DNA from 4 places in the Tumebacillus lipolyticus genome. Region 3 is predicted to be linked to each of the others. Evidence: riboswitches for the same ligand, from Rfam matches in the RefSeq annotation. Region 3 holds a riboswitch; each other region holds the start of a gene.
The links. A riboswitch is a leader RNA that binds a small molecule or an ion and turns the genes downstream of it on or off. The one in region 3 is predicted to bind cobalamin.
Positions count from the first base shown of each region.

Region 1: another riboswitch for cobalamin. It lies ahead of ACFSOY_RS10425 (energy-coupling factor ABC transporter permease); the one in region 3 lies ahead of ACFSOY_RS06025 (S-layer homology domain-containing protein).
Region 2: another riboswitch for cobalamin. It lies ahead of cobT (nicotinate-nucleotide--dimethylbenzimidazole phosphoribosyltransferase); the one in region 3 lies ahead of ACFSOY_RS06025 (S-layer homology domain-containing protein).
Region 4: another riboswitch for cobalamin. It lies ahead of ACFSOY_RS08150 (ABC transporter substrate-binding protein); the one in region 3 lies ahead of ACFSOY_RS06025 (S-layer homology domain-containing protein).

Region 1 is NZ_JBHUIO010000005.1:1,102,764-1,107,402, forward strand. It holds gene ACFSOY_RS10415 (HD domain-containing phosphohydrolase) at 1-702, shown strand, start outside; gene ACFSOY_RS10420 (MerR family transcriptional regulator) at 793-1,563, opposite strand; cobalamin riboswitch at 1,709-1,896, shown strand; gene ACFSOY_RS10425 (energy-coupling factor ABC transporter permease) at 2,041-2,808, shown strand; gene ACFSOY_RS10430 (energy-coupling factor ABC transporter substrate-binding protein) at 2,805-3,086, shown strand; gene cbiQ (cobalt ECF transporter T component CbiQ) at 3,086-3,889, shown strand; gene ACFSOY_RS10440 (energy-coupling factor ABC transporter ATP-binding protein) at 3,886-4,639, shown strand, end outside.
Region 2 is NZ_JBHUIO010000011.1:399,543-404,181, forward strand. It holds gene cobJ (precorrin-3B C(17)-methyltransferase) at 1-1,405, opposite strand, end outside; cobalamin riboswitch at 1,544-1,722, opposite strand; gene cobT (nicotinate-nucleotide--dimethylbenzimidazole phosphoribosyltransferase) at 1,758-2,756, opposite strand; cobalamin riboswitch at 2,829-3,000, opposite strand; gene cobO (cob(I)yrinic acid a,c-diamide adenosyltransferase) at 3,036-3,581, opposite strand; gene ACFSOY_RS18220 (serine hydrolase domain-containing protein) at 3,745-4,639, opposite strand, start outside.
Region 3 is NZ_JBHUIO010000005.1:159,730-164,368, reverse strand. It holds gene ACFSOY_RS06040 (DNA alkylation repair protein) at 1-415, shown strand, start outside; gene fabL (enoyl-[acyl-carrier-protein] reductase FabL) at 487-1,245, shown strand; gene ACFSOY_RS06030 (hypothetical protein) at 1,342-1,710, shown strand; cobalamin riboswitch at 1,746-1,948, shown strand; gene ACFSOY_RS06025 (S-layer homology domain-containing protein) at 2,102-3,409, shown strand; gene ACFSOY_RS06020 (DUF4430 domain-containing protein) at 3,481-4,639, shown strand, end outside.
Region 4 is NZ_JBHUIO010000005.1:592,395-597,033, reverse strand. It holds gene eutH (ethanolamine utilization protein EutH) at 1-954, shown strand, start outside; gene ACFSOY_RS08160 (undecaprenyl-diphosphatase) at 1,230-1,808, shown strand; gene ACFSOY_RS08155 (hypothetical protein) at 2,033-2,206, shown strand; cobalamin riboswitch at 2,335-2,530, shown strand; gene ACFSOY_RS08150 (ABC transporter substrate-binding protein) at 2,697-3,701, shown strand; gene ACFSOY_RS08145 (FecCD family ABC transporter permease) at 3,698-4,639, shown strand, end outside.

The sequences.
Region 1 (4,639 bases), 940 kb from region 3:
TTGAAGACGAGGCATCTTCATTTACAGCTGCAGCAGCAAAATGACACGTTAGAAGAAAGAGTACAGCTGCGGACGGAAGAGCTGCAACAGGCGCAAATCGAGATTTTGCAGCTCCTCGGACGTGCGGCAGAATATCGTGACGATATGACCGGACAGCATACGCTACGGGTAGGTTGGCTGTCCGGGTTGATCGCGAAAGGCTTGGGCCTCACCGAACAGGAAGTTAGCATGATCCGCATGGCAGCTCCTCTCCACGATATCGGCAAGATCGGCATTCCTGACGAACTCCTGTTGAAGCCTGGAAGATATGATCCTGCAGAGTTTGAACGCATGAAGTCACACACGATGATCGGTGCCAGCATTTTGGAGGGGAGCTGCTTTAAAGTTCTGAAAATGGCTCGAACGATCGCCCAGTCGCATCATGAGAAATGGGACGGCTCCGGCTATCCGGTCGGGCTCAAAGGGGAGGCGATCCCGCTTGAAGCCCGCATCGTAGCTCTTGCCGACTTTTATGATGCTTTGACACATGAGCGACCTTACAAAAAGGCCTGGGAGCCTGTTGAAGCGGTCGCAGAGATCGTGAAGCAAAAGGGGCATCATTTCGATCCGCGAATTGTGGATGCGTTCCTTCTGCTGTTTCAACAAATGGACCTTTCGATCCTGGATGAGCAAGTGCTTACAATCAAGGGAGCGTTCGGGTGATGCGCTCCCCCTTCATCAAAGCAACGGCGAATGCCGAATCGACCCTACAAAAAAAGATCTCGCCCACATGCAGGCGAGATCTGAAACGGCTTACGATTTCTTTTCCAACTGGTCACAATAGAAATGCATCGCTTCTCGCAAGAACGCAGCCAGACCGGGCTGATACTTGTCGATGTTCGCGGTGAATCGCTCATCTGCGACATAGAGGTCGCCGAGCCCGCGAAAGATCTCCAGCGTGCAGTCATAATGATAGTCGATGATTGTCTGGCGCAGGTCGGCGACCGCCTCCTGCACCTGCGGATCGCTCGGCCCGTTGTGCATGGCGGCGATGATCTTCGCATAGTTCGCTTCCTGACGGGCGGTGATCTTCGCCCAGTCCTCTTTCGTGTATGACTCGGTGCGCTTTTCGGCCGCCTCCACCACCTCGTCCCCGTATTTCGCCCGCGCTTCTGCCGAATATTTTTTCTTGTGCTCCTCAAGCGGCGTCATGTCAAACCCTTCAAACAGCTCTTTTTCGCTCATCTCAATGCCCTCCTCGATCGATTCGATCGTTTTCTTCACCGTTGCGATGATGTCTTCCAGCCGCTTTTTCTTTTGCATCAGGATCTCTTGATGGGCGACGAGCGCGCTTTTGCGATCGAAGTCGGGACTGTCCAAGATCTCTCCGATCTCCTGAAGCGAAAAGCCGATCTCGCGGAAGAAGAGAATCTGCTGCAACCGCTCCAACTCCCGATCGGTGTACAGCCGATAGCCAGCCTCGCTGACCGAGCTTGGCGCCAAGAGACCGATCTCATCATAATGATGAAGCGTCCGCACGCTCACGCCGACCAGATCGGCCACCTCTTTTACTCTGTAGGCCACACATCATCACCTCCGATATCTGCATCATACTGCCTCACGTTGCGTGAGGGTCAAGCGAACGAGGAAAATTTGTGCGAAACAGGCGGGTGGAGAAGGATTTCCCCTGCTGTGACGAGAATCTGTAACACGTATTAAAACCACAACCGAATAGCGCGAACAAGCAGGTGCCCTTGCCGGAGCAAGGGGTAACAGGGAATCGGGTGCAAATCCCGAGCGGTCCCGCCACTGTAAATGGGGAGTTCTCACTCAAGAAGTCACTCGATCTCGATCGGGGAAGGCGAGCGAGAATGATGATCCTAAGCCAGGAGACCTACCTCGTTTGTTTACACCCACACGCCTTCGCGGAAAGGAGCGGTGTACAGGGACGAAACGAATCGATCATGCTGTTCTTTCGTCAACTTGTGCAGCATACCTATGACCAATCCAAGGCAATCGGGGTTGGTTTTTTTACGTTCAAAAACGATGAGGAGGTTCAAGATGAAAGCTCGAAAGTCACTGTTTTTGCTGTTGGCCACATTCGGCTTGACCAGCTATTTTGTGGTCAACACCCCGCAGCCGGCGCACGCAATGCACATCATGGAAGGGTTTCTTCCGGCAGGATGGGCGCTGTTCTGGTGGGCTGTCTTTATACCATTTTTCATCCTCGGAGTGCGCTCGCTGATCAAGATCACCAAGGAAGCGCCCGAGCTGAAGCTGATGCTCGGTCTGGCCGGTGCGTTCACCTTCGTCCTGTCTGCGCTCAAGCTGCCCTCTGTCACCGGAAGCAGCTCGCATCCGACCGGGACCGGGCTTGGCACCGTGATGTTCGGCCCGCTGCCGATGAGCGTCTTAGGCTCGGTCGTGCTGCTGTTCCAAGCGGTTCTGCTCGCCCATGGCGGCCTGACCACCCTCGGCGCCAACGCCTTCTCGATGGCTGTTGCCGGACCGTTCGTCGGCTATGCGGTCTACCTGCTGATGATCAAAGCGACCGGCAAGCCGAAGCTTGCGATCTTCGCAGCCGCGATGATGGCCAACCTGTCCACCTATGTGGTCACTTCGCTCCAGTTGGCGCTTGCCTTCCCTTCGGTCGAAGGCGGGATGCTCGCTTCTTTCGCCAAGTTTGGCAGCATCTTTGCAGTCACTCAAATTCCGCTCGCCATCAGCGAGGGCTTGCTCACCGTGCTGGTCTGGAACTGGCTGCAGCGCTATAACTCGGAGGAGCTCACTTCGCTTCGCCGTCGCATGAAAGGGGTTGTGCAATCTTGAAAAAGGTATGGATCAATCTTTCGATGCTCCTCGTCGTCATCCTGTTAGCCCTGTTGCCGCTGCTCTTCATTCAGGCGGAGTTTGGCGGCGCGGACGGTGCGGCGGAGGAGGCGATTCAAGAGATCGCACCTAGCTATGAGCCGTGGTTTGAGCCGCTTGCCGAGCTCCCTTCTGAGACGGAAAGCATGCTGTTCGCCCTGCAGGCGGCGATCGGCGCTGGCATCATCGGGTACGCGATCGGCATCATCAGGGGGAAATCCTCAAAGTCGAAAGCATGATGATCAGAAGGATTGACACGCTCTCATACAACAGCCGCTTCTACTCGCTTTCACCGCTGTGGAAGTGCGGATTTGCTGCCCTGATGTTTCTGCTCTCCTATTTTGCACATCCGATCGTTCAGATCCTCATCGCGCTTTGGATGCTCTACTGGACGATCAAGCGCGCGCAGACTCCGCTGCGCTACTATCTGATCCTGTTTGGGATCTCCAGCCTGTTCCTGATCTCCAGCTTGCCCGCCCTGCTGCTGGAGATCGGCAGGACCGGCTCTCTGCGCGAGGCGGCGATCAGCTATGAGATCGTGACCGGCACCGATTATACGCTGTATGTGACACAAGCGGGTTTGTACCAAGCAGCGACGCTCGCCACGCGGATCGCCGCCTGCGTGACCTGCTTGTTTTTTGTGATTTTCACGACCCCCGTGCCGCAGCTGCTCCAAGTGATGCAGCGGTTGCGCATCCCGAGTTTGGTGATCGAGATCACGCTGATCATGTATCGGTTTGTCTTTCTGCTTGAGGAGACTGCCGCGGAGATGATGGTGGCACAGCGCGCGCGCGGCGGCTATGTCAGCTTTTCGGGAAAGCTGCGCGATGTGGCGATGCTGACCGTGCGGCTGTTCATCAAGACGATGCACAGGTATCGCGGGCTTTCGCATGGGCTGATCGCACGTGGTTTTACAGATGATCTCGGCTTGGCACCCGATCGGGCGCAGCCGCTGCCGAGGCGCTTCCTGCTGGAAGGGCTGCTCGGCGCGATGCTGTTGATCAGTTTGGAGCTGTGGCTTAGATGGAGGGGTATGAGATGAAGCCGATCCTTGAAGTTCAAGACCTGACCTACGCCTATCCGGGCACGAGCCACCTCGCATTACAAGGGATGACCCTGCGCATCCCCGCCGGGAAGAAAACGGCGATCTGCGGCCAGAACGGCTCGGGGAAGTCAACATTTTTCCTGCACGCGATCGGTATTCACCGTCCGAAGTCGGGCGCGCTGCACTGGAAGGGAGCGCCTTACTCCTATCAGCACAAGGAGCTGGCGAAGCTGCGGCAGAACATCGGGCTGGTCTTTCAAGACCCGGAGCAGCAGCTGATCCTGCACACGCCTTATGAGGATGTCTCCTACGGTCTGCGCAACGCCAAGCTGCCCGAGCCGGAGATCAGATCGCGCACCGAGAGCATCCTCGAACAGATGGGTCTCGCGCACCTGGCGCACACGCCGCTGCACCACCTGAGCTTGGGGCAGAAAAAGCGCGTCTCCTTGGCCGGCGTGCTCGCGCTGCAGCCTGAGCTGCTCCTGCTGGACGAGCCGACCGCCTTTCTCGACCGCCGATCGGAGCATCAGCTGGTGGACGAGCTCGAACGGATTCATCAACAAGGGATCACGCTGGTAATGGCCACACACGATCTAAACCTCGCCTATGCGTGGGCCGATTGGATCTTGGTCTTCGATCGGGGAACGTGTGTGATGGAGGGAACTCCGGAGGAAGTGTTTCACGAGGTGGAAAAGATCGAAGCGCTCGGGCTGGAAATGCCGATGCTCCTCGACATCTGGCAGGCGT
Region 2 (4,639 bases), on a different contig from region 3:
AGCCGGCAAACCCGATCTTGAGCTCTTTCGGCATCGCAAGGCCGGCGAAGCGCTCCGCGATCTCATCCGCCTGCGGAATCGACTGCGATTTCTCCCCATTGCAAAAATCGCACGCTTTGACTTGCACCACATCGCCGATCGGCTGTACGAGCAGCCCTGCCCGTTCCAGCTGGGCGGCGATCGCCTGCGGCTCCTTGGTCATCACGCGCAAAAGGACGTAATGGTTGGGCGTGTACTCGATCTCGCCTTCCGCTCCGGCCACCTCGATCATCGCCGCCAGCTGCTGCGGCGTCAGCTTCTTGTTGCCGACGCCGGGAGATACGGCGATCTCCAGGATGGCAGGCATCGCATCATACGGGTTGATCACCTGCTGCTGCATCGGCTCCCCCTCGACAACGCCTCGCGCTGCCAGCATGCTGACCGCCTGCATCGCGTAGTCCAAGGCGCGCGAAGTATCCGGCTGCACCATCGCCCCTTGCCCGATCGTGCGCTCCGCCTCCACATTCCGCTCGGCGGCTGGCGACTGCGGCACTTCGGCTACCGCTTGCGCCGCTGCCATCTGGCGCTCGGAGAGGCCGCCGTGCAGCGCCCACGGCTCATGCTCCTCTTTCAGGCGCTCGTTAGCGCGGATCGGCTGTTCCGCTTTGTCCAGCGTGTATTTGCGCTGGTAGCCGCGGGGAGTGATCATCTTGCCATCGTAGACGAAGGTGGACGAATTGCCGATGATCACCGTCGTCAGCATGCCGATATCATGATCGAGCATCTCGCCGAGCGTGGTCAGCACCACCGACTGGCGATCTCGGTACGCGCTCTTCACCAACCCGACCGGAGTGTCGGGCGAGCGGTATTTGAGCAGGATCTGTTGCGTCTCGACGATCTGGCGCGTGCGCTTGCCGGAGCGCGGGTTGTAGAGGGCGACGATAAAGTCTCCCATCCCCGCCGCCTCGACGCGGCGCGCGATCAGCTCCCAAGGAGTCAGATGGTCGCTCAGCGAGATCGTGCAGGCATCGTGCATCACCGGCGCCCCGAGCAAGGACGCGCAGGAGTTGATCGCCGAGATTCCGGGGATCACTTCCACCTCCACGCCATCCGCTTCCCGCCAGCCCTTTTGCACCAGCACTTCGTAGACCAGACCGGCCATGCCGTACACGCCCGCATCGCCGGAGGAGATCACCGCCACCTTTTTGCCCATCTCCGCTTGGCGCACCGCTTCGATCGCCCGGCTCACCTCTTCGGTCATCCCGGTGCGCACGATCTCCTGATCGGTCAGCAGGCCGCGAATCAGATCCACATAGGTGTTGTACCCGATGATCACATCCGCTTCCTGAATCGCTGCTCGCGCACGATCTGTAATGTGCTGAAAACTACCTGGCCCGAAGCCAACGATCAACAGCTTCCCACGCATCGCACTCATCTCCCATCATTTGCACATAGAAAAAGACGCCTTCCCGAAGGAAGGCGTCATATGTTTTCATGGTGTAAAACCTCAATAATGCAGTCCATGACACACCTGAAACCATCCTTCTTATATCCCCGTAAGAAGGTATGGAAAACATAGCAGGCAGGTCTCCTGACTCATGGATCATCACTTCCTCTGCCTTCCCATCTAAAAAAACAGTGGCGTGTTAGAGGAAATTACCCATTCACAGTGGCGGGACCGTACCGGACTTGCACCGGATTCCCTATTAAGCTCTTGCGAGCACCTGAACGTTACCCTATTCACTTTTCGTCGAACGATTCAAAGTATAGGGGAAAACTCAGGTATTGTCGAGTCCCAAATCGGCAAAGGTCGCCATCTCCGCCACCAGGCGGCAGGATGCTTCCAAGATCGGCAAGGCCAGCACCGCGCCCGTCCCTTCGCCCAGTCGCATGTCGAGCATCAGGATCGGCTCCAATCCCATCTCCTGCAACAGCACTCGATGCGCCGGCTCTTGGGACAGATGCGAGGCGAACAGCACCTCCTGCGCGCCGCTCTCCATCCGACAGGCGACCAGCGCCGCCGCTGCGGCGATCACGCCATCGACAACGACCACCATCTTGCGCTGATAGGCGCCGAGCACCACGCCGACCAAACCTGCGATCTCTAAGCCCCCCACCTTGGCCAGCACGTCGAGCGGATCGAGCGCATTCGGCCGATTGACCGCCAGCGCCTGCTCGATGACCCGCGTCTTGTGCAACACCTTCTCATCATCGATCCCGGTGCCGCGACCGACCAGCTCCGCCAGCGGTCGTCCGGTCAGCACCGCCGCCAGCGCCGCGCTCGGCGTCGTGTTGCCGATTCCCATCTCGCCGAGCGCCACCGCCTGCACGCCCTGCTGATGCAGTTCTTCGACCATCTCGATCCCGACGGCGATCGCCCGCTGCGCCTCCTCGGGCGTCATCGCAGGCCCTTGAGCAAAATTGGCGGTGCCGGCGCGCACCTTCTTCGAGCGCACGCCGGGGAGCTCTCCCTCGACGCGGCTGCCCACATCGACCACATGCACCGCACAGCCCACCTGGCGCGCCAAGACGTTGACCGCCGCTTTTCCGTTTACGAAATTTTGGATCATCAGTCCGGTCACCTCTTGCGGAAAGGCGCTGACCCCCTCTGCTGTCACACCGTGGTCGCCGCACATCACCACGACGGCGCGCTGTTCAAGCTTGGGGAACACCGTCCCTTGAATCCCGGCGAGCCTGATACCGATCTCCTCCAGCTTGCCGAGGCTCCCCGGCGGTTTGGTCAAAAAGTCCCAACGCTCTCTCGCTGCTTGCATCATCTGCGCTCATCCCTTCAGAAAAAAAATAAAAGCCCAAGCCTAAAGAGGCTTGGACTTTCCAAATCCAAACGAAACATGTCACCTCGACAGGCAGGTCTTCTGGCTCCCGGATCATCCCCATCTTCCCCGCCCTTCCCAGACAGATCGTCCAGTGGTCGCAGAGGGTCCCCGGATACAGCGGTGGGCCCGCGCATTTGCTTCCCTATTCTCCCGCGAGGCGGGCACCTGTCGCGTTGCATGAAATTCTACAAAACAGCGTACGGCAAGCGACGCAGAAAATCAATACTCAATTCCGAAGACGGCCGGAATCCCCTCGTCGTAATAATGTTTGAGCGGGTTCATCTCCGTGACGAGGTCGGCCAGCTCAATCACTTCCTGCTTGGCGTTGCGACCGGTGATCAGCAGGTGCAGATGGCGTGGGCGGTTGCGAATGACCTCCAGCACATCGGCGAGCGGCAGCACGTCGGCGACCGGAAAGCGCTCGATCGACAAGGCGTTGTTCAGCTCATCCAAAATGACCAGATCATAGTCGCCCTCCAGCACACAGCGCTTCGCTTCCGCCCATGCGTTGGCGAGCGCCGCCCGATGCTCCTCCGGCGTCTTCGTCCAGGTGAAGCCGATGCCGAGCTGGCGGATCTCAACGCCCAGCTTTTCCAAGGCGATCTGCTCGCCATAGGTGCGCTCCGGCGATTTGATAAACTGCAGGATCAACACTTTATAGCCGCGGCCCACCGCGCGCACGCACAGCCCCATCGCCGCCGTCGTCTTGCCTTTTCCGTCTCCCGTGTAGACCAGCATCATGCCCTGACGTTTGCTTCTTTCCATCTTTCAGCCTCCCTCTCCACGCGCAAAACGCTTCCCCTATTGGAACAGGTTGCCACCGCAGTTGTCAAGGACACACCCCTGCACGCCCGCAACAAAACATGGACGAACCGCGCGAAACCGAGCAAGTTCTTCCCCGACCCGAACGATCAGAGATCTTAGAACGCTACGAAGGAACCTTTTCCAAACAGCTCATCACCTTGTCGCCAAACTCGCGCAGGTAATGCAGATAATCGCCATCCGGCCCGCTGTAGTTATAGCGCTTGTTGCACATGCGGACGACGACCAGCTCCGCCTCGGGCACGACCAGCACCAGCGGGCCGGTGACGCCGAGGATCTGAAACGCACCTTTTGGCACGCTGCTGCCGATCTCGCTTCGCTTCGCCGGATGATCCTGCACATACCAGAGAAAGCCCATCGGCGGCAGATCTGGATCGGTCATCGGCGGGCTTTGCACCTGCGACACCAGCTGAAAAATCTCCGCCGGAACCACCTGTCTGCCATCCACCTTGCCCTGCGTCAGATGCAAAGATCCCCATCTGGCAAACTCGCGAGCGGAGACGAACAGGTTGCGCTGGTCGCCATCTCCGTCCCCGTTTTCGCCAAGGATCAGCTCCGTCCGCTCCGGCGCATCCAAGATCACCGACACCATCCGCTCCGAAGCTTCGGTGCGCCACCCGGTCTCGGTGAATCCGAGCGGACGAAACACTTGCTCCGCCAAGATGCTCGCCACCGACTTGCCGGTCGTGCGCCGCACGATCTGGGTGAGCATGACGATGTTCACGCCGCGGTAGGCCCATCCGCTGCCCGCTGGAAACTCGCGATACAGGCGTCCGCTCGCATCTTCGTGCAAACCGTGCGTGTGGGTCAGCAGGTGGCGGATCGTCGTCCCGTCGAGCAGCGCTCGGTCGAGCTCAGGCAGATAGCGGCTGACCGGATCGTCGAGGCTTGCGATCTTCCCCGCATCCAGAGCCCAGGCGACAGCAAAACCGATATAGCTCTTGCGCGCAGAGGCGATATTAAATTGCGAATCGGCTCCAACCGCCCGCGCCCCCGCTGCA
Region 3 (4,639 bases):
TGCCGACCCGCATTTCGGTGTCAGAGAGATCGCTTGGATGGCGGTCAGGGGATCGATCACACAGTCGCTTGAAGGCTCGATTCACCTTTTCCAAGCATGGGTGGTCGACAGCGATGAAAACATCAGAAGGTTTGCGATCGAATCGACGCGACCGCGTGGGGTGTGGAGCAAGCACATCGACGAGCTGAAGCAAAATCCGGCTCGGGCCTTGCAGTTGCTCGATCGTGTCAAAGCGGATCGCTCCAAGTACGTTCAAGATTCGGTGGGAAACTGGTTGAACGATGCGAGCAAATCGAACCCGGGCTGGGTGCTTCAAGTTTGTCAAGAATGGCTGGAAGCAACTGATTCGAAAGCGACGAAGCGCATCGTGACAAAAGCGAAGCGGACGATCGAAAAAAAGCGGGCCGCCAACTGATCGCTACCACCTCGAACAACCTTATGCTATACTTACTCCTACTACCAGCTACTAATGGAGGGGACCTCATCATGACCACACTCACAGGAAAAACAGCGCTGATCACCGGCGGATCTCGCGGCATCGGCAAATCGATCGCGCTCAAGCTCGCATCGGAAGGCGCAGACATCGTGATCAACTTCTTCCGCAACCGCAAACCTGCGGAAGAGACGCAAAAGCTGATCGAGATCATGGGGCGGAAATGTCACATCGTCAAAGCGAACGTCGGCGACCTCGACAAGATCGACCAGCTGTTCGAAGAGATCAAGGAGACGATGGGCGGGCTTGATATTCTGGTCTCCAACGCCGCGTCTGGCGTGCAGCTTCCGGCGATGGAAGTGGAGGAGAAGCACTGGGATTGGACGCTGAACATCAACGCGAAGGCGCTGCTGTTCCTCGCACAGCGGGCCGTTCCGCTGATGGAGCAGCGTGGGGGCGGTGCGATCGTCTCGATCTCTTCGCTCGGCAGTCGCTTCGCCTTGAAAAATTACACCTGTGTCGGCACTTCGAAAGCGGCGCTCGAATCGCTCACGCGCTATCTCGGAGCAGAGCTTGCTCATAAGAACATCATCGTCAACGCGGTGTCGGGAGCGGCTGTCGACACAGACGCGCTGACGCACTTTCCGAACCGCGAGGAGATGATCAACGACGCGATCAGCCGCACGCCTGCTGGCCGCATGGTCACGCCGGAGGACATCGCCGATGCGGTGCACTTCCTCTGCACCGAACAGGCGAAGATGATCGTCGGGCAGACGCTGATCATCGACGGGGGATACTCGCTGATCAACTAGGGCGGAAACGCGCTTGCCGCAGGGAGGATTTGACCTCCGTTTCCCGCTCCGCTAAGATGAGAGCAAGATTGCACTCCAACTTGAGGTGAACAAGAGATGCTTAACGAAGCAATTTTTCGCTCGAACGAATTTATGGTGATCCAAGCGGCTGTCGCAGCTGCCAACTTTGCGGTCGGCGCCTTCAGCCTTGAGCTGAAGGGCATGCGGGCGCTCGGCAACACCGTCATGGCCGAGAAGCTGGAAGCTGCTGTCAACAAGGCGAAGGCGGACAGACAGTTTGCCGCCTCGCTGTTCGACACTCATCTGCAAGGCGAGTTCAACTCGGAAGCAGATTTTAAAAAGGTGCTCGACATGGTGCACAACTACAACTCGCTGATCGACCATTCGCTGATCAACTCCCGGGCGGCATTTCTTCCGCTCGGCGCCGTTCCGGAGATGCGGAAGGATCGCTTCGAAGAGCAGTAGAGACGAGCACAGGAAAGACCAGCCCGCTGTCGGCTGGTCTTTTTGCTTGTCCAAGCCAAAGCGAAATGATAAACTACCACTGAGACTGGAAGAGTAGGGAAAGTGGTGCAAATCCACTGCAGCCCCCGCTACTGTATACGGTGACGCGCTCACAGATGCCATTGTCCGTTCGGATGAGAAGGTGTGAGCTGGCGGCAGACCCGTGAGTCAGGAAACCTTCTTCCAATCGCAGTCCTACGTGCTTTCGGAGGGAAGGTACAGGAACCAGGTCATCTTGCAGCTTGGCGTCATCAAAAGATCCTGATTCTAAGAGCCTTCAACTCCTGACCATGCGGCAGGAGTTTTTTTACGAGATCCGTTTTCCAAATGATTCCTGAGAGGAGAATGACTAATGGCTAAGCGCATCACAAAGATTTCTGCTGGCGTCCTGCTGGCGACCTCCCTGCTCATTCCGCAGACGGGAGCTGTGCTGGCAGCAGATGATAGCCTGACGACCGTCAAGGTCCGGGTGGCCGGATTAAACGGCATGCATGAGGAGAAGGTGTTAAACGTCGGCTCCGCTTCGTTCACCAACACGGTCGGTGAAACGATCACGATGCAGAAGCCGACCGCGATGGGCGCGCTGATGAAACTGCTCAGCGAGCAGAAGCTCACCTATGAGGCGAAGACGGTTTCCTTCGGCTCCTACATCTCCAAGATCGGCACGCTGGGAGAAAAAGATCTCAACGCGAATGCCGGCTGGTCGGTCTGGGTCAACGGGAAAGCGCCGGACATCTCTGCTGATGCATCGGAGATCCACGATGGCGATGAGGTGGTCTGGGGCTATTATGACTACACGCAGACGCTCTTCCCGCAAGTCAGCTTCTCGACGACCACGCCTGCTGTCGGCGAATCGTTCACCGTCAAGGTGACGGCGGAGCAGACCACCTATGATGAGGAATGGAATCCGACCGTCACCACCGTCGACGTAGAGGGTGCGGCCGTTCAGAAGGCGGGCACAGCGGAGACGCTTTGGCAGACGGGCGCAGACGGTGTCGCCACGCTCAAGGCAGATCAGCCGGGACTGCTCCAGCTGGAGATCGACAAAGTCGATCAGCAGACGGGCGTTCCGCAATTGATTCGTACCGGTCGCCTCAACCTGCTCGTCGGCAACCCGAACGCCTCTTTCACCGACCTGCAAGGCGTTGACTGGGCGAACGAATCGATCCTTGCGCTCGCGAAAAAGGGGATCGTCATCGGCTCGGGCAACGGAGAGTTTCAACCGAAGCGTCCGGTCACCCGCGGCGAGCTGACCAAGATTTTGGCGCTGTCCAGCGGTGACCTGAACTTGGGCGGCCCCGCTTCTTTCCGCGATGTGAACCAAAACGCGTACCAGACGTTCATTGAGACGGTCGTTCGCAAAGGGTACATGAGCGGGGACAAGGAAGGCACCTTCCGTCCGAGCGCAGGTCTGACTCGCGAAGAGCTGGCCGTCGTGCTCGTTCGCTTCGCCGGGATCGAACCGACCTCGAACATGCAGGAGCTGAGCTTCCAGGATCGGGGAGATGTCAGCAGCTGGGCGCGTCCGTTCGTCAGAGCGGCCGTCGAGTTTGGCCTGATGAGCGGCGATGCGGAAGGAACGTTCCGCCCGCATGCGACCGCTTCGCGAGCTGAAGTTTCGACTGCGATCGTGAATGTCATGAACGGAACGAATAAATAGTACGCTGTACGGGAGAGGCTCTGTGAAGAGCCTCCCCCTCTTTTTACCATTGAACAGGAGGAAAGTGCGCCATGAAGCTCACCTCACAGCTTGGACTTTTTCTTGCGCTCGCCTTGATGATCACCGGATGTGGCAGCCAAAGCGAGTCGAGCAAACAGCAGGAAGGGAATTTGCCGGAGCAGGTCGTCGTCCAGCTCCCCGAGCAAGAGCAGCCTGAAAAGGAAGCGGAACAAAAAGACCAAGAGCAGCAGCAGGCGGAAGATACAAAACCGAACGAGCAAGCCGGGGCGGCTGCCGGCAACAATACCCCGCCGGCCAAGAGCGACAAGCCTGACGCTTCGAAAGGCTCGAATGCGAGCAAGCCGGCGAACGGTGGTTCGACCGCACCGCAGCAGCCATCACCTGGCAAAAAGCAGCCGGCGGGCAACTTGCAGATGCTCGTCACCCACAATTTTGGCGCCGTTTCCGAGTTTAACCGCTCGGTCAGCTACTACGGCGGCGAGTCGGTGATGGATGTGATGCGCCAACATCTCGAAATCGAGACGGCGTACGGCGGCAGCTTCGTCAACAGCATCAACGGAGTCAAGTCTGGCTACACCGATAAGTCGATCTTCACGCGGAAAAAACGGGACTGGTTTTACTACGTGAACGGGGTGGTCTCAAGCGTGGGGGCGGACGCATATGCGGCGAAAAACTCGGCCAGCGTCTGGTGGGATTACCATGACTGGTCGGGCAGCGGATCGAACACGCCAGCGGTCGTCGCCTCTTACCCGCATCCGTTCACGAGCGGATATGAAGGCGCGCGACCGGGGACTGTCATCTACTACAGCGACGGCCATGCTGATGATGCGGATCGCTTGGCATCCGCCTTGCGCGGACAAGGCGCGCAGGGCGTGAGCACCGCGTCGTATCGCAACCAGACCTTGATCGAAAACACGACCAACGTGATCCTGCTCGGCCTCTGGTCGGAGCTGGAAGACCACTCTTCCGTACAGGACGTGATGAGCAGCCCAACGCGCACCGGCATCTATGCAAAAGTGAAGGATGGAGCGGTGCAAATGCTCGACTATACAGGGGATGAGAGCGGCAAAGCCGGGCAGGCGATGGTCGTCGCGACCGGAACGGGCAATGGCGATACCACGCCGACCTGGCTGTTGATCGGCGTGAACGACGCGGCGCTCGACGAAGCGGTCAATACGATGACCAGCGGAGGAAGCAAGCTGCGCGGCA
Region 4 (4,639 bases), 430 kb from region 3:
CCCGTGTTGGCCAACCTGATCGCTCCGGTCGCCGCGCCATTGCTTGCGCTGATCGGCGCCGACCCGTCTGTTGCAGCCGCGTCTGTGCTGGCGATCGACATGGGCGGATATCCGCTCGCGGTCGAGCTGGCGCAGCATCCGGATGCGGGACAGTTTTCTGGCGTTCTGTTGGGCACGATGATGGGGGCAACCCTGTCGTTTACCATTCCGGTGGCGCTCGGCATCTTGCGGCGCGAAGACCGCGAGCCGCTCGCCACCGGCATTTTGATCGGGCTATCCACGATCCCGATCGGCTGTCTGATCGGCGGTGTTGTGGCTGGGTTTGCCTGGAAGATGATGTTGCTCAACCTGGTGCCCGTCACCCTGTTCGCCGCCCTGATCGTGTTCGGACTGTGGAAGCGACCTGCGAAGATGGTCGCATGCTTCCTCGTGTTTGGGCGGATCATCGAGATCGTCGCGCTGATCGGTCTCGTGCTCGCCATCTTGTCCGCGCTGCTCGGCATCGAGCTGATCGATGGCCTGAAGCCGCTGTCGGAGGGGTTGCTGCTGGCCGGACAGATCGCCGTGATCCTCGCCGGAGCCTTTCCGCTGGTTCATTTCCTGACGACTGTGTTCCGCAAGCCGCTGCTGCTGATCGGCTCACGACTGGGGATCGGGGAGACGTCGACCGCAGGGCTGATCACATCGCTGGCGAACTGTCTGCCGATGTTTGCGATGTTGCACGCGATGGATCGCCGGGGCAAGATCTTAAACATCTCCTTTGCGGTCAGCGGTGCGTTCGTCTTCGGCGGGCAGTTTGCCTTTGTCGCCGGCGTCAGTCCAGAGATGCTGGTGCCGATGATCGCTGGGAAGCTGGGTGGAGGCGTCGCAGCGCTGCTGGTCGCGATGTGGTTTTTGCGCGGCATGCGCGAAGGGGAACAAGAAGGCGAAAAAGAGGGAGGGAAGAGCACATAGCCTGTGCTCTTTCTTTTTTCAGTTTTGCTGCAAATCAGCAAGCGATTCGAAATCGGCAGAACGATCGGGCGTTTACAAATTATTTACAAAAGGCTGGACAATCGATTGATCGGAGGGATAAAATGGACGGACTGAAGTTTCAGAGCGCGTGTTACAATTGGGCGTGCGCCCCGATGGGCACGTGCTGTTTCGTTCTCGGACCGAACTTTCCTTAGAATGATGTGTCATTTTTCTTTCGAATGATGTGTCATTAGTAGTAGAGGGGGAAAATACTGATGAACTATGACCTTTTTCAAACGATCAACAACTGGTCAGGCCACTACAAGTGGCTCGATGAAACGATGATCTTTTTCAGTGACAAAGCGCTGCTCTTATATGCGATCGGCTTGGCCTTGCTCTGGATTGCATCCTCTTCCGCGGGAAAGCGGATTGCCTTGTTTGCAGGTATCACCGGGGGCGTCGGCCTGTTGCTGAACTTCCTGATCAGCCTTGTGTATTTTGAACCGCGCCCCTTTATTTCGCACAGTGTCAATCTGTTGATTCCGCACGCAGCAGATGCGTCATTTCCAAGCGACCATACGACGGGAGCGTTCTGCATCGCCTTGGCGATCTTCTTGCGCAATCAAAAGATCGGCACCCCATTTTTGCTGCTCGCGATCGCGACCGGCTTCTCCCGTATTTTTGTCGGCCACCATTACCCGGGGGATGTCTTGGCATCGGTGATCGTCGGCTTGGTGACCAGCCTGATCATTCTCAGGATTCAGCATAAGCTGGAACCGATCTTCAAAGGAACTCTCTACCTGTACGAAAAAGGTACGGCACGATTTGGTGGTTCGCAAACAAGAAAGTCATGACCAACGGTCATGACTTTTTTGTTTCGGCCGCCCTCGCCAGAAATTGGGCTGCTGCCGTTCAAGACTTTGAATCGAGAGCGCTCAATTTCCTACGCGACATCTAGGCTGTCAGTATGCTGGAAAATCGCGAGAGAAAGAACGTCGCTGCCTCCCCCCTTTTGGCGAATAAACGGCAGTCCAGATGGGCAGGCTAGAGGTAAAACGCGCATGGGAGGTAGCAGATCATGGAAGTGACGATGGGTGCTGATGAAGTGATCGCTCGTATCCAACAGATGGCAAGCTCTGGGGAGCCGACCAGCAAAAAGAAGGTCAAACAAACCGATCCTGAGCTGATGCGAAGTGCGCTTTACTATTATCCCAGCTGGGAACATGCACTGAAAAATGCGGAACAGCAGTGAGGGCATCACCTCACGATCGAATTTAGAAAAAAGCGTGCGATCATCGCATGCTTTTTCTTTTTGTTTAGAATCAATCCAAAAAAGGATTTCCCTTTCGGAACGCGAATAAGCAATACCGAACCAACAATTACATAGGACGGCGATGAGGTGCCTTCGCAGACGAACAGCGAAGGGTAACAGGGAATCGGGTGCCAATCCCGAGCGGTCACGCCACTGTAACCGAGGAGTTTTCTTTCTATGATGCCACTCGATCGAACGATCGGGGAAGGCGAAAGAACGCGATGATCCGGAAGCCAGGAGACCTACCTCATCTGCTACACCAGAAGTCCTTCGATGAAAAGGAGAGGTGTTCACATGGAACGACAAGGAATCAATTCTTTGCGATCGTTTGCCTGCTTATGCACGTGACCCCAACCTTTTTGGTTGGCGTCACGTGCTTTTTTACTGTATGGGAATCGGATTCTATCACTCAGGTCAGGAGTTGAAAGAGATGATGACAAGAAAACTCACCAACTGGAAGCGGGCCGCCTTGAGCCTGCTCGCGCTACCGCTTTTGCTCGTCGGATGCGGCAATGATTCGCAGACGAAGGGCGGTGCGACCCCGCCGGCTGCCCAAGCGGACTATCAGCAGGTCACGCTTTCGACGGGCGGTCACACGATCACGATCAACGAAGCGCCCAAGCGCGCCGTCAGCCTCAACCAGCACACCACGGAGATCATGCTCGCGCTCGGTCTGGAAGATCGGATGGTGGGCACGGCGTACATGGACGATAAAATTTTGCCAGAATATGAGGCCAAGTATGCGAAGATCCCCGTGCTGGCCGATCAATATCCCTCGCTGGAAGTGCTGCTCGGTGCGAACCCCGACTTCGTCTATGGGCGCAAGAGCGCGTTTTCAGACAAGGCGCTCGGCTCGGTCAAAAGCCTTGGGGAAAAGGGCATCAACGGGTATGTCGCCAGAGGCACGGAAGTCTCCGGCGTGATCCCGACGATGGATGTCGTGTATGAGGACATCTTGAACCTCGGCAAGATCTTTGACATCAAAGATCGCTCCGAACAGCTTGTCGACAAGCTCAAACAGGGGATCGCCGACACGCAGAAAAAAGTGGGCGATGTGAAAAAACCGCTGCGCGTGGCCGTGTATGACGCGGGCGATACGGCGATGTTTACGGCATCGAAAACGCTGCAGACCCATCTGATCGAGCTTGCGGGCGGCAAGAACGTGTTTGACGATCTGGACAAGAGCTGGACAGAGGTGAGCTGGGAAGAGGTGGTCAAGCGCGACCCGGAAGTCTTCGTGATCAACGAGTATGACAAACCGTCCGCTGCGGAGAAGATCGCCTCGCTGAAAAAGCACCCCGCGCTGCAAGATGTGTCGGCGATCAAAAACGATCGCTTCGTGATCTTGCCGCTGTCAGACGCGTTTGAAGGCGTTCGCAACGTGCGTGCGGTCGAAACGCTGGCCAAAGGATTCTATCCGGACCGCTTTCAATGATGAAAAGGTGGCGTTCGTTCTACCTGCTGCTGATCATCCTGACAGGGCTTTTCATCGCGTCGATCACCGTTGCGGTCATGCTCGGCCCCGTCCCGATCCGGCCGGAGACGGTGTGGCGCATCGCCTTGTCCCACCTGCCGCTGTTCGGTGACTCGTTCGTCGTCGACTGGAGCAGAGGGCAGGAGAACATCGTCTGGGAGGTGCGCTTTCCGCGGGTGATGCTTGCGGCGGTGGTCGGCGCGGGCCTGTCGGTGGTCGGCGTCGCCATCCAAGCGCTGGTTCGCAATTCGCTGGCCGATCCGTACATCCTCGGCGTCTCCTCTGGCGCATCGGTCGGCGCCACCTCGGTGATCCTGTTTGGGACGTTCTCCTTCTTGGGTCAATGGGCGCTGTCCGCATCGGCGTTCCTCGGGGCGCTGGTCGCGGTGGTGGTCGTCGTCCTGCTGGCACAGGTCGGCGGCAGGTTATCGCCGGTGCGCCTGCTGCTCGCCGGCATCGCGGTGTCTGCCGTGTTCTCCGCGCTGACCAGCCTGATCGTGTTCATGGCGAAAAACGAAGCGGGCATCCGCAACGCGCTGTTTTGGCTGATGGGCAGCTTCGCGGGCGCCAAATGGGAACAGCTGCTGATCCCCGCGCTCGTCGTCGCGATCGCGATGATCTTGCTGCTGGTGCGATCCTCTTCGCTCAACGCGCTGCTGATGGGGGAGGAGACGGCCAACACGCTTGGGGTCAACGTCAGGTCGTTTCGATTGTTTCTACTGGTGCTCTCCTCGCTGGTGACCGGGGTGGTGGTTGCGGTGTGCGGCGCGATCGGTTTTGTCGGGCTGATGATGCCACACATCGTCAGGCTGTTGGTCGGCTCTGATCATCGCCGCGTCCTGCCGATCTCCGCACTGCTCGGCGCGCTCTTTCTGATCTGGGCGGACGTGCTGGCACGC